DNA from 2 places in the Lysinibacillus sp. NPDC093692 genome. Region 1 is predicted to be linked to the other one. Evidence: riboswitches for the same ligand, from Rfam matches in the RefSeq annotation. Region 1 holds a riboswitch; the other holds the start of a gene.

What was found. Region 1 has a riboswitch for preQ1 ahead of queC (7-cyano-7-deazaguanine synthase QueC). Riboswitches for the same ligand answer to the same signal wherever they lie in the genome.
Region 2: it holds a riboswitch for preQ1, as region 1 does, so the genes downstream of both, ACQKN4_RS00185 (QueT transporter family protein) here and queC (7-cyano-7-deazaguanine synthase QueC) in region 1, are expected to answer to the same signal.

What each region holds. Positions count from the first base shown of each region.
Region 1 is NZ_JBNNUW010000013.1:15,439-23,021, forward strand. It holds gene ACQKN4_RS14760 (GNAT family N-acetyltransferase) at 1-507, opposite strand, end outside; gene ACQKN4_RS14765 (C45 family autoproteolytic acyltransferase/hydolase) at 619-1,653, opposite strand; gene queE (7-carboxy-7-deazaguanine synthase QueE) at 2,026-2,754, opposite strand; gene queD (6-carboxytetrahydropterin synthase QueD) at 2,747-3,220, opposite strand; gene queC (7-cyano-7-deazaguanine synthase QueC) at 3,224-3,883, opposite strand; PreQ1 riboswitch class I at 4,225-4,271, opposite strand; gene ACQKN4_RS14785 (hypothetical protein) at 4,627-4,833, shown strand; gene speE (polyamine aminopropyltransferase) at 5,132-5,986, opposite strand; gene speD (adenosylmethionine decarboxylase) at 5,986-6,420, opposite strand; gene ACQKN4_RS14800 (aminotransferase class I/II-fold pyridoxal phosphate-dependent enzyme) at 6,417-7,583, opposite strand, start outside.
Region 2 is NZ_JBNNUW010000001.1:40,894-48,476, reverse strand. It holds gene ACQKN4_RS00210 (nuclease-related domain-containing protein) at 1-537, opposite strand, end outside; gene ACQKN4_RS00205 (ABC transporter ATP-binding protein) at 679-1,473, opposite strand; gene ACQKN4_RS00200 (ABC transporter permease) at 1,466-2,494, opposite strand; gene ACQKN4_RS00195 (ABC transporter substrate-binding protein) at 3,161-4,183, opposite strand; gene ACQKN4_RS00190 (hypothetical protein) at 4,785-5,039, shown strand; PreQ1 riboswitch class I at 5,394-5,438, shown strand; gene ACQKN4_RS00185 (QueT transporter family protein) at 5,445-5,927, shown strand; T-box leader at 6,022-6,222, shown strand; gene trpB (tryptophan synthase subunit beta) at 6,283-7,446, shown strand; gene ACQKN4_RS00175 (long-chain fatty acid--CoA ligase) at 7,494-7,583, opposite strand, start outside.

The sequences.
Region 1 (7,583 bases):
GTCGTCCTCGAATATGAATCCTTTCCTCGTACATTCATACATCATTCCAACACTTTCTGCTAACTTTATAGATGCAATATTATCAAGGTTTATATGAGCTTCTATTCGATGATAATTTAATTTTTCAAACGCTAGATCTAAGGCAGCTTTTACTGCCTCTTTCCCATAACCTTTTCTCCAAAACTGGTTATGAATTGTATATCCGAACCTGGCCCATTGAAATTCTTCCCTCATAATTGTCGAAAAGTCTATAAAACCAATATGAGTATTATCTTCTTTTTTAAACACTCCAAATACATAGACTTTGTCATCTTCAGCCATTTGATGATGTTTAGTAACTAAATCACGAAACCATTCTTTCGTACAGATGCTCATATTTAGTTTACCTTGATCGTATTTATGTTGAGAAGGTAAACGATTTTCATATTGGGTTAGCCAAGAAGAATAATCACCTTCTTCAAGAAATCGAATCACTAATCTTTCTGTTTCAGTTCTTATTTTATTCAATCAAACACCTCATCTAGAATACTTTCTATTCTTCTATAGATTATTCGACATAAGGGAATTATTTCCTTCCTATTAAAATAGTATTTCCTAATTCAAATAGCATATGTCCTTTTATTTAGATTGATTAATTGTCCCTTTTATATATTCAGGTAGAATTAATGTCCCCTCCTTAAATTCTTTTAGTGAAAACATCATTGGTTCACAATTCCCACCAACTCCAAATATGATGCTCAAATCTTTTGGGGAATAGACAACTGTATGTAACGTCCCAAAGTACTCTTTATAATCTTTATAAAATATCGGAGAACTTTCATCATTAAAGTGACGATATGTACATATGGGTGATAAACTTTCCGATAATAAGGAACTCACATAGTCCTTCCTTTTTATCGATCCATGTACTTTTTTTCTGTTTTTCTCTCTCAATAGTTCTGACTCAAAGTGATTGGTACAAATAAGAGGATTTGTGAAATTTATGACCTGTTGTTGTGGAGAAGCTTCTACTATTACACTTTTTCCACTTTGATCTGTAATGGAGTAGTTGTAACAATATCCATGAGATATATTTGTGATGAATTTTAGCGCCTCTTCAATATTTGCACATTGTTCTAATAGCATTCTAACAATAGTCGTTGCAATAAAACCCTCTTCCTTATATTCATTATTCACAAAATGTAACCCTACAATGAGCCCCTTTTCATTCATCCCATCAAGTCTTCCAATTATTTGCTGACTAAAGCCTACGCTAGCATAGCCATCTGTAGGATTCGTCCATACAAGCCTCGCATCGTACATTTCCGGACTAAAATCATAGTTGCGTACATAATAGCCATCATTTACTAATGTAGTGCAACCCATTTGTGGAAATGCTACATCATAACCACTAAAAAGTTTAATAGTATTATTTATGTCCATAAGTAATCCTTCTGCCAAGCCGATCAGTTCTTGAAAAAGATTCGGTGAAACGTTCTTTATTATTTCCTTCGCCTTTTGTACATTTGAGTTAATATTCAGTTCCCCTAGCTCTTCCAATTGTTCTAAGGTCGGTAATGCCTTTAATTCTCCACCTTGTTCCAAGCCAAATTGATAATAATCTCCTCTCAATTCTACAATTCTAACGACTAACTCTTCATCGTTTTTATACATTTTTCGTTGCCCCCTCTTCCCAAATTGTGTGACCGGCAATAATAAATCGAGATAGTAAAGTCATTCCCTCGATGCCATTAGATTATGGAACCTGTAGTTCTTTCTTTCGATGAAATCCTGAATTTTCATCAACTTATTCAAAACATTATAGCGCCTTCATTCAATGCTACATCTTAAAGTTACTTTAAGGTCAAGAGGTAAATTTAAAAATAATTAGCTTGCTATGCATGCTCTCATCGCCACGAACAGATTACATCCATGCTGCTGGACGCACAAAAAAAGTATAGGCCATATTAGCCTATACTTTCATACCGTCGCAAGTTATCATAATCCTCTTCTAGAATTTGTCTTAATGCCATTTTTGTAATGGCACTATACCCCTCTTTTATTCCCCCAAACAAGTGCATGCAACTGTGGCAGTACTTTGACATTTCTTAATTCCTCATCCTTCATCACTCTATCAATCAGCGCATGATATTTATCTAATAAATGTGTAATTAATTGTGAATTGTCCGTCGTCGTGAGATCATCGTTACCGACTTGCAGATAAAAAGGAATCATTGGATAACGATGGTGAATTTGTTTAGCATACTCGTAATCCTCTTGATTAAAAACGACTATTTTAAGGGATACATGATGATTACTGTTTCGATTTTTAAGTTTTTCGAAGATTTCAGAGAGCACCGAATAATTTGTCGTCATACCAGAGCTAGGTGGCTTTGGGGAAATTGTCAACTCATCAATCTCATACATCCATTTTTGCCACCTACTTCCCTGTGTTTCCACCCCGACCTTTATGTCATTTTCTTTTAAAGTGGCAATGAGCCCCTCCAAATTTCGGATGAGTGCAGGGTTGCCTCCTGAAATCGTGACAAATGAAAAGCCGCTGCCTCCGAGACGTTTCAACTCAGACCAAATCTCTTCAGCTGTCATTTGGACAATAAGATGCTTTCCACTGCCATCCCACGTAAACGATGAATCACACCAAGAACAAGAATAATCACAGCCGGCAGTTCTCACAAACATTGTCTTTTGGCCAACTACCATTCCCTCACCTTGAATCGTCGGTCCAAAAATCTCGATAACAGGTATCTTACTCAACTTCCATCCACTCCCGTCTCGCTTCTGCATAACTAGTCGGAGTTTCGTATAGCCGAATAAACTCAACACGCGCACCGTCATATCTTTGTTCATCAAGCAAGGTCGCAGCCAGCTTTTCGTAAATCCAAACAACAATATTCTCTGCCGTCGTATTCATTGGTGGAAGCGTCTCATTTAAATAACGGTGATCCAAATGAATCTCTATTTTTTCTTTCCATATTCTTTTTATATCGCCAAAATCAATCATCAAACCTCGTTCATCTGTGTATCCACTCAGTCCTAATATTACGCGATACGTATGACCGTGCAGGTTTTTACATTTCCCTTCATAATTATGTAAATGATGAGCAGCATCGAAGGTAAATTCTTTACTTACGAGAACACGCTTTGCATGATAGTTCAATTGATTTCTTTGAATATCTACATCAAGTTTTTGGAGCTTATCGACGATTCTAAAATCTGACATGCCTTAAGACTCCTTCCTGTAGCTCAAATACTCATCAAGCCCTTTTTTTCGCAGTTTACATGCTGGGCATTCACCACAGCCATCTGCTATTACACCGTTATAGCAAGTCAACGTTTTTTCCCGAACAAATTCAAGTGCTCCAAACTGATCAGCAAGCTCCCATGTCTTTGCCTTATTCAGCCACATCAACGGTGTATCAATAACAAAGGAATCATCCATCGATAAATTTAACGTTACATTCAAGGATTTAATAAAAACATCTCGGCAATCCGGATATCCGCTAAAATCCGTTTCACAAACGCCAGTTACAATATGCTTAGCTCCTACTTGGCTCGCTAAAACGCCCGCAAATGAAAGGAAGAGAAGATTTCGACCAGGTACAAAAGTCGATGGAAGCTCACCATTTTCTCCGTCTTCTACCTTTATGTCTTGTCGTGTCAATGCATTTGGAGCAAGCTGGTTCAGGAGTGACATATCAAGAATGTGATGCTTGACACCGAGCTCTTCTGCTATCGCCTTCGCACATTCAATTTCAAGATGATGCCTTTGACCATAATTAAAAGTTACAGCTTCAACCTCTTGAAAACGTTCTTTTGCCCAAAACAAACAGGTTGTGCTGTCCTGACCTCCACTAAATACAACAATTGCTTTTTCCTGCTTCATGTGTAAAAACTCCCTTGTTCCAAGAAAACAGCACTAGAAAAAGTACTGCTTCTTCATAGTTTTTTTTAGAGGGTAGCTAAATACCTCTTTCTTGATTGAACTATTCAATACCGTAGTTATCGGTAATCAATTTTTACTGAATTAAAATATTGTGTACTGTGGTTACCCAATAATGTTAAATCCGACAGTCATTCTTCATGGCTTCGGCCAGACATAAAAAAACCTCCTTGTAAAATGTTTCCCAACACTTTTCAAGAGAGGCTTCACCAATCGTTCTAATAAAACATAAGCAAACACATAAAAAAAAGCCACGTCCGATATGGACATGGCATAATTATCATGTTTCCATAGTTTTTTATAGAGGGTATCAGCTATGAACCTCTCCCGTTCTAGTCCGGGCATTCTTTTCTCCAATATAATACAAAAAATAGTGCAAAACGTCAAATGGATTTTTTTAAGGCTGTTTTCTAAAAGATTGTTGCTATTAAAACTTAAAGACAGATTAATTCTACAAAATGAGTAGAGAATGAAACTCTGTCTTTTGATTTTAATATATCGCAAACCGAATTTTAACTAAGTTAGTTTAAATAGGATTTCTCATAAATTCTTAAATATTCGTAATAAGTAGTGGATTAACTTATTTATTATTCTCTTTATTTTGTTCTTTAGTTTGCTGTAGCGTGCAAAGACACCATGGCTTTTGTATGATAAAATTTACACAAATTACATAACGATGTGATTTAATGGAAAATAATAAATTAGTTTGTAAGGCTTGTGGTAATGATTCCTTCGCACAAGTTGAATTAGGCGGATCTTATGCTTATGCAAATGTAAAACCAATTAGGATGGATAAGCTAAATATTACGGGTTCACCAATGATTTTGACTATTTGTAAGAATTGTGGAGAAATAGCTTCAATGAAAGTTAAGAAACTAGATAAGTTCAAATAGTATCTTATCGTTATACTTTAGGTCACTCCTGCAGAGTGACCCTTTATTAATTTCTTACCTCCGAATGACCTCGCCCTAATGAACAATTTCTTTCAGCTATTCATTCAACACGTTCTGAATTTAAATAGTCACTTTCATGTGCTAGAAAAAAAGTGTGTCAACAAACAAAAAACCGAACTATCCAATGAAACGCTCATGAAGTGTTTTGGAATCGTTCGGTTTTTCTATTTATTTTTAGGTTGTAAATCTAGAGATTATTCGGCTTTATAAAGGAACCATTTAGTTCTGTCCCAGCCTCTTATTCATCACGATTAAGTGACTCCTTCACAAATGTAGGAAGTGCGAATGCGCCAACGTGTAAATCTGTATTGTAATATTTCGTTTTTAGACCAAATTTGTCCCAAGCATCTACTTGAATATCTTTAGTTGGATGTAATGCTTTTGAAGCAAATCCGAATAGCCAGTGTCCCGATGGGTATGTTGGCATATGGAATTGATATACGCTCGCGATTGGGAAAATACCTTTAATTTTTTTATGTGCTTTGCGCATGTTTTCTGCATACTCGGCAAAGTATGGAGATTCGTGTTGGTTAATTAAAATTCCTTTTTCATTTAATACACGGAAACATTCTTTATAGAAAGCTGTTGTAAATAAGCCTTCACCGACTGAAATTGGATCAGTAGAATCTACTAATATTAAATCGAATGATTGATCAGCTGCGTTTTGAACATAAGCTAAGCCATCATCAAAAATCATTTCCATACGAGGATCTTCTTCGACGCCAGCAGCTGTAATTGGAAGGTATTTTTGGCTCAAACGGAATACTAACTCATCGATTTCTACCATTACTACTTTTTCTACTGATTTGTAACGTAGTACTTCACGAGCAGTACCACCATCACCACCACCGATAATTAATACCTTTTTTATATCTGGGTTAGTAGCGAATGCTGGGTGTGTAATCATATCGTGATAAACGAACTCATCTTTTTCATTAACCATCATCAATCCGTCTAACGTGAAGAAAGTACCAAACTCTTCACTTTTATAAAAATCGATTTTTTGGAACGGAGATTGTTCACTATGAATCTCTTCGTTGTATCCGATTGAAAATTTACAGTTATCGCTCCATTGTTCTGTATACCATTTCATTAAATCACGTCCTCTAATACTTCTTGTTTCACTATAATTGTATCAATTTCTTGTTCTGCAAATTGGCGAATTTTATCTGCCATTCCACGTGGTACTTCAAATGATTCTGTTTTTTTCGCTTGCAGTTTTTGTTCTAAATATTCTGCTGCCTTCCATGGACTTACAGAGTCACCACATGTGTAAACATCTACAGAAGCAAATCCGTATTCTGGCCAAGTATGAATCGTTAAATGTGATTCAGCAATAATTACTGCACCCGAAACACCATATGGGTTGAAATGATGGAAGCAAGATTCTACAATTGTTGCCCCAGAATAGTCAGCAGCTTCATTCATAAACTGCTCGATTAATGCGTTTTGCTCGATAATTTCACTTGGGCAACCATAAAATTCAATTAATACGTGTCTTCCTAATGTTGATAATTCAATGCTCATTTATTTGTCTCCCTTACGACTGTAATATAATTTTCTTCTTTCGTTTCGAACAGAACATTCCCAAAATTAAGAAAATAGAAGTTATATAATTCTACTACTTCCTCTGAAATAACTTCACCAGGGATAATTAGTGGTATTCCCGGTGGATAAATCATTAATGAATCTGCACTAATTCGACCTACCGCATCATAAATTAAAATTGTTTCTGTTTCAGCATTACACGCCTGTTGCGGTGTCATTGCTAATTTATTTATTTGATTCGCTGTCACATAAGCTGACTGAATCGCTTCTTTTTTTCCGTAATTAAGTTCAATATCTTTTAACGCATGTACTAATTTACCGATTGTTTCATTCGTATCAACATGACTAATGACTGCCATTATGACATATCCTTCAGCAAGTTCTAATTGAATGCCATACTGCTGTTTCAATATTGTGTAAACTTCGAAACCAGTTAAACCGAGATCGTTCACACGAATAACAAGTTTCGTCCAATCATAGGCTTGATTGAAATTTTGTTGTACATAATCAGCTTTTAGCACTTCATAGCGTGAATTATTTTCAATTTCTTCAATTGCTGCATCAACAATTGACTTTAATTGGCTATAACGTTGTTGTCCATACACCGCTAATTCTCTTCGTGCTACATCTAAAGAACTCATTAATAAATAATTTGCACTCGTCGTTTGAAGCATATTTAATACTTTTTGCAAATGCTTCGAATCGATTCGTTTTTCTTGTAGTAATAGAAGCGAGCTTTGTGTTAATGAACCCCCAGTTTTATGCATACTGACCGTTACTGCATCTGCACCAGCACTAATCGCATCGTTTGCATCAGGTAAAAATGTTAAATGCGCTCCGTGTGCACTATCAACAATAACTGTTACATTTTGTTCATGTGCGAGCTTACAAATTTCTTGCAGTTGATTCATCGACCCAAAATATGTTGGATACGTTACAAGTAAAGCTTTCGCTTGTGGATTTTCTGCAAGTGCCGATTTTACATTTTCAACTGAAATTCCGTGTGCAATACCAAAATGTTGATCAACTTCAGGTTGAATAAATACTGGTTTTGCTCCGCTTAATATAATGCCGTTCATAACTGATTTATGGCAGTTACGAGGTACGATCAATGTATCACCTTGTTTACATGTCGCTAAAAT
Region 2 (7,583 bases), on a different contig from region 1:
GCCACTCACATGAATAATCGGTTGCGCGGACAAACTGGACGTCATAATCATATTCGGATTTGAAGAAACGACTATATATTCAATCGGTATATGATGCCCACTCATTTGAAATAATCTACGCAACATTCTGGCGTGTCGCTTCACTTGATCAAAAGGATTGCGAAAACCATCTACTTTGTCATCAGACGTAATTCGAATAAATTGATGCTTATCTTCCATATATTCTACACGCCCAACGATATTTTTGATTTCAACGATTAGCACAAAATGTTGGGACATAAATAATGTGTCCATTTGATGTGTCGATCCAGCAGCACTCTCAGCCTTAAGCTCTACATCATGCAATAAATAATACGTATGTTCCAAATAGATTTCCCGCCATTCTCGATCTACTCTTTGCTCGCCAACAATGCCAGCCCTTGTTCTTCCTAGCATTTCTTGAAAATAATAATACTTAGCGTGAGATTTCGGTAAACGCCTCTCGATCATTTCTAACACGCGTTGCTTTGATGAAACTTCGCGCTTTTTAAGTAACATATTTTCACCTCCTTTAGCTAGATTATAATGCACTCCCTTGAACTTAACTAAATTTTCAGTTTTTAATTCACCCAACTTCCCAAAAATATCGGCACCCATCAAAAAACGCCCACACTAAATGTATGAGCGTTTTATCATTTATTATCCTAGTAACGCACGGTCTGAGTTCATTTTTTCGCCGCGGATACGTTCGAACTCTGCCATTAAATCTGGGATGGTTAATTCATGCTTGCGATCCTCGCCAACCTCTAAAATGATTTGACCTTTATCCATCATAATCAGTCGATTTCCTAAGTCTAAAGCTTGTTGCATATTGTGCGTGACCATTAATGTCGTTAAGTTATCTTTTTCAACTAAGTATTTCGTAATACGTGTGATTAACTCGGCACGAGATGGGTCGAGTGCCGCCGTATGCTCATCTAACAATAAAATCGAAGGCTTCGTGAAGGTCGCCATTAAAAGAGACAGCGCCTGACGCTCCCCTCCCGACAGTAAGCCAACTTTTGCAGACAGACGATTTTCCAAATTTAAGCCCAACATCTCCAACGACTCCTTAAAAAATTCTCGACGCTTTTTATCTACGCCGAAGCGCATACCTCTAGTCTTATTACGTGAGTAAGCTAATGCTAAATTTTCCTCAATCGTCATTGTTGGTGCTGTACCAGCCATCGGATCCTGGAATACGCGACCGATGTAATGGGAGCGCTTATATTCTGGTAAAGACGTAACCTCATTTCCATCAATTGAAACCATACCGAAGTCTGGTGTTAGTGCGCCAGAAATCATATTCATCATAGTCGATTTACCAGCACCATTACTGCCGATAATTGTGACGAAATCCCCTGGCTTTAAGTGCAAATTAATTTCTGCAAGTGCAATTTTTTCATCAGGCGTACCTTCATTGAAAACCTTATTAATACCGTGTAATTTAAGCAAGGCCCTTCCCTCCCTGCTCAACCGTCTTTACTCGTGTTTTCTCCGCTGCGCGCTTCACCCTACGTTTGCGCTCCTTACTCTTATTGATTAATTGAGGTAAAATCAACGCAATAATAACAATGATAGCTGTTATTAATTTCATATCTCCTGAATCAAGGAAATCTACTCGTAATGCCAACGCTAAAATAATGCGGTAAATGATAGCTCCGGCAATGACGGCGAAAGTTGTACGCATAATTGTTTTTGTACCGAAGATTGCTTCGCCGATAATAACAGATGCCAGACCGATAACAATCATCCCGATCCCCATACTTACATCTGAGAACTTCGAATATTGCGCGATTAAAGCTCCCGAAAATGCGACAAGTGCATTAGAAAGTCCTAGCCCAAGAATAATAAGAGTATCTGTGTTTGCCGAGAAGCTACGAATCATACGCTTATTATCACCAGTTGCTCGAATAGCCAGGCCGATTTCTGTTTTCAAGAACCAGTCTGCAATGAACTTAATTAAAATCGTGATAATTAATACTACGATTATCGTACTCCATGTTGAAGGTAGTTGCTGAACGCCGAAGCCTTTTAGTAAGTTATTTAATGCCGTATCGATTCCCAAATTACTCCAAAATGCTTGAAACTTTGAAAATAAAGTTTCTGAATTTAATAATGGAATATTCGGACGACCTATCGTATTCTCTGCAGTGGATCCCATAATACGTAGGTTAATAGAATACAAAGCAATCATCATTAAAATCCCCGATAATAGAGGATTAATTTTCCCCTTCGTGTGAAGAATTCCTGTCATACATCCAGCAATAAATCCAGCAACAATTGCCACTAAAGTCGCTAAGATCGGGTGGTAGCCAAGCAGAATCATCGTCGCCGCTGTAGCCGCCCCTGTTACAAAGCTTCCATCAACCGTTAAATCCGGAAAATCTAACACGCGGAATGTTAAATACACACCAAGTGCCATAATCGCATAGATGATTCCTTGCTCCGTTGCGCCAAATATTGCTATAAACATAGTTGAATCATCTCCTAATAATTTCTTAAACAAATTTTTATTAAAAATTCTTATCTGAGATCCATTCTCTAAAACGATGGAGCTCAAAATTAAGATAATTGAAAGCCATACATAATATAATCTAAGGATTTAGCGCGACGTCTGTGATAAAATCTTCTTCCAACGTTCATATTGCTAGAAGTATGTTCCGTGCTCACTTGTAGAAAGCTTTACTAAATCCATTTGTTCAATAATGGCTCATCACCAAAAGTTGGAGATGATATTTATTAATACTTTCAATGTATATAAGTTGATTGGAGTGGAGACTGGACGACTCCTTGGGGATCAGCGTCACAGATGAGACCCTGGAGCGAGTGAAGCGGCTCATCGGACGCCCCCAGGAAGCTTTGCTCTGTGCGAAAGCGTAGTGTTAACGTAGCGGCAGCAAATGTTTTATCTGTGCGAAAGCGTAGCGACAGCAACAACAAAGCGCCCAGTCGGAACGGAAATCAACCCTACGCTATGATGATGTACTAATTTAATGGGCATTTCCTGATCTAATACGATTTACTATAGGACTCTTTCTTACATAAAAGCCCTTTAAATTTTTTTATTCTAAAAGAAGATAAAGCGGGGGCAGTTTTAGTTCTCCCCCGCTTCGCTCCATAAGATGATCATGTCAGGTCATTACTTTTCTAAAAGCTCCGCACCCCAAGAATCTTTAATGTCGATTCCTAAATCATCTGCTACTTTTTTATTGATTAATAGTTTTAGCTTTTGTGGATATTGAGCTGGAATATCAGCAGGAGTTGCTTCACCTTTTAGAATCTTCACAGCCATTTGTCCTGCTTCATAACCGATGTCAAAATATTCAAAACCATATGCACCTAAGCCACCACGTGCCACAGAGTCAAGCTCTCCAACAACTAATGGTAATTTATTAGCATTTGCTACATCAATGACAGACTCAAGTGCCGAAACTACTGTATTATCAGTAATAATATAGAATGCATCAGCTTTACCGATTAACGATTCAGCAGCTTGTTTTACTTCTGCAGACGTTGCCGCAGATGCCTCAACTACTGTTAAGCCTTGCTCATCCATCACTTTTTTCACTTCTTTTACTTGTGCTACTGAGTTTTGCTCACCAGCGTTGTAAACCATACCTACTTTTTTCGCACCCAAATCCTTTAAGAACGCCACTGTTTTCGAAATAGTATCAGGATGTAAATCGATTGTTCCTGTTACATTTTTCCCTGGCTTCTCTATAGAATCGATGAGCTGTGCGCCAACAGCATCTGTTACAGAAGTAAAGATAATTGGAATATCACTAGTTGCTGTTGCTGCCGCTTGTGCAGACGGCGTAGAGTTCGCAAAGATTAAATCTACGTTGGCACTTACTAGATTGTTTGCAATCGTCGTGTTAAGACTGTTATCACCTTGCGCTATTTGTTGATCGTAATCTACTTTTAAGCCAGATTCTTCAATCGCTTTTTTGAAACCTTCAGTTGCAGCATTTAAAGATGGATGCTCCACAATTTGAGTAATCCCGATCTTATATGTTTTATCATCTGTCGTGCCGCCCTCACTTGCATTATTCGTTTCGTTCCCTTTCGAATCCGACGAACTAGAACCACTGCTACCACAAGCAGCAAGCATTAAAACTAATCCAAATAACAGGAACGAAAGCTTTTTTAAATTGCTTTTCACAAATAATCCCCCCGATTTTGATCTCTGATATTTATCACACTTTATCCAAGCGAAGTGTGAACGTATCGCTATATTATCGCTATTAGCAAGGTTCGTCAACAACATTATGAATCTTCTGACTATTAATTCCAGCAAAATATTTTTTCTTTTCAATCAATTTGTCGCTTTAAACCGCTAAACTACGCTGTTTTTACAATTTGATTTCTTTTTCTAACATAACAAAAAATTTTTTTACAATTTAGCGAAGTTATTTTTCTGACATCTAATTTTAAGTAATATATGTAAAAACTAAAAAACCTGACAGTGAAAATGTCAGTACCTCATAACAGGTTTAATTCGCTCTTACTTTTTTAAATTTTCTACTAGCCCACTACTTTGAGTAACAGGATATTTTGGAAGTTTGAGTAACGTCTTGAATTGCTGAATAAAAACAACCCGCGAGTGCTTTAGAAGTATTACTCCCTTTATGGTTAGACGTGCAATACTCATTTATTTCTTGCTAATAAAAATCTACAGAAAATGGTCATTTTAGTCCCCCTTTTTACATTTAATGCATATGATGCATATGAGATTAGTGCCGTTCCCAAAAAGGAGGAATACCATGAATAATGATAAAATCGATTTAAACCAATCTTCTTATTCACAAGAACATCAAAATGCAACTATAGGAAATGTTGATACAATCATTTCTAATCTATGTGACAGTCTATTTGTTTTTGCTTTGGATTTCACTCTAAATGCCTTAGAGTATACGAAAGAAATGGAAGAGGAATTAGAATATACAGATGAATTCAAGAAACAAGTTAACGATTTAATTTTTGAAATAGAAGAAATTAAAAATACTTTAGAGGAGTAATTTCTAAAAGTGCTGTTCATAATCATTGGATATATCCATCCCCCACTATCAATAGAGCCTCCATTCACCCTGCCCCAAAATCCGCTTAATTATTTAGCGTTTTAAACTACTGAAATGGTCACTTGTTAAAAGTACTGTTTTAACAAGTGACCAGACATATCCACGACTTCAAACCTTTCGAGGTTACTTCTCATCTGCTATTTCTGCATAATTTTCTAGTAAGTGTACAAGCCCCTTTTCATAGGCATTGTCATTAAAAAACTTTGAACAAGATCAAATTATTATCGTTAGCACTATAATTTTTTACACGTAGCTATTTACAAATAAGCATGAACATTGATATGATTGCATTTGCTTCACGTGGTTCGTAACCATCCCACGTAAAAAAACTAAGGAGAAATAAATATGAAAATAAAATTTTTAGCAACGAGTGGCATTATTGCAGCACTCTACATTGCTATTACATTATTAGTCGCGCCATTTGGCTTTACAGAGGTGCAGTTCCGAATATCGGAAATATTTAACCATTTAGTTGCATTTAATCCACGCTTTGCCGTTGGTATCATTATTGGTGTGTTCATCTCTAACCTCTTTTCACCACTCGGTATCTACGATTTAGTTTTCGGTGTAGGCCATTCGATGATTACTCTTGGGTTGCTCATTCTTATTTGTAAATTTGTCAAAAATATTTGGGCGCGTTTAATCATCAATACATTTTTATTTACTTGTACAATGTTCATCATTGCATTTGAATTGAATTTAGCATTAGAATTACCATTCTTCTGGACATGGTTAACTGTTGCTGCAGGTGAATTTGTTGTCTTAGCGGTTGGTGCACCGATTATGTACGTATTGAACAAACGCTTAAACTTCAAAAATTTAATTTAACTTGATTTAATTGACGGATCTTTTAGATTCGTCTTTTTTTATTTTTCGGAAGACACCTTGACAATATTCTGAAAATATTCTAAAATTCATTTCAATAAATGCTAGGAAAAAGATTAGTAGCAAGCGCTAGTACTTAAAGAGAGCTGATGGTTGGTGCAAATCAGTAGTACGTACTTGTGAATGGACTTTGGAGCAGCCTCATCAAATGTGAGGACGAAGTTACTCCCCGTTATCGGAGTACGAAAGCGCGCAGTTTTTGCGAATGAAGGTGGCACCACGGTTACTCGTCCTTTTTACAGAAGGATTGTAGTGGCTTTTTTTTTATGGAAAAATTAGATAGAGGAGTCGAGAGAAGATGAGTATAGTAGCAGAGAAAAAAGGATATTTTGGTGAATTTGGCGGTAGCTTTGTTCCCGATGAGCTTCAAAATGTTTTAAGTATTTTAGATGAAAACTTTCAAAAATATAAAGAAGATGAAGACTTTAATAAAGAGCTAGATTATTATTTCCGTGAATATGTTGGGCGCAAATCTCCACTTTATTTTGCTGAAAATTTAACAAAACAATTAGGTGGCGCAAAAATTTATTTAAAACGTGAAGATCTTAACCATACTGGTTCACATAAAATTAATAACGTTCTTGGACAGATTTTATTGGCCAAGCGCATGGGTGCTAATCGTGTTATCGCCGAAACAGGTGCAGGTCAGCATGGTGTAGCAACAGCAACTGCTTGCGCAATGTTCGGGATGGATTGCACAATTTATATGGGTTTAGAAGATACTAAGCGCCAAGCATTAAACGTCTTCCGAATGGAGCTTCTTGGTGCAAAGGTAGTAGCTGTTGATAAAGGTCAAGGGCGACTAAAGGATGCAGTGGATGAAGCATTTGCTGATTTAGTAGAAAACTATGAGACGACTTTCTATTTACTAGGGTCTGCGGTTGGGCCTCACCCGTTCCCTACAATGGTGAAGCATTTCCAATCCGTCATTAGCCGTGAAAGTCGCGAACAAATTTTAGAAAAAGAAGGTAAGCTACCAGCAGCAGTACTTGCTTGTGTCGGCGGCGGTAGTAATGCGATTGGTGCGTTTGCAGAATATATTGCAGATGAAAACGTTCGCCTCATCGGTATTGAGCCAGATAAGGCCGCCACATTAAATGAAGGAACACCGGGTGAATTACACGGCTTCAAATGTTTAGTGCTGCAAGATGCAGAAGGTAATCCATTACCAACCTATTCGATTGCCGCTGGACTAGATTATCCTGGAGCTGGTCCAGAGCATAGCTATTTAAAAACAATTGGTCGCGGAGAATATGTAACGGTGACGAATGAAGAGGTGCTCGAAGCATTCCAAGTGCTATCAAAGGTTGAAGGCATTATTCCAGCACTTGAAAGTTCCCACGCCGTGGCTCATGCACTTAAGCTTGTGCCAACATTATCTCCGGAAGAGAGCATTATTATCAATATCTCTGGTCGTGGAGACAAAGACGTTGAGCAAGTATTTCAAATGCTAAATAGATAAAGGTAAAGATAAAGAGCGACTTCCCTTTGTGGAAATCGCTCTTTTATCTATACGAGTGAACCCAATTTCGGATAAACTTCTGCTACATTATCACGAAGCTTAGCTTTTAGGAATTTTCCAACTGATGTTTTTGGAAT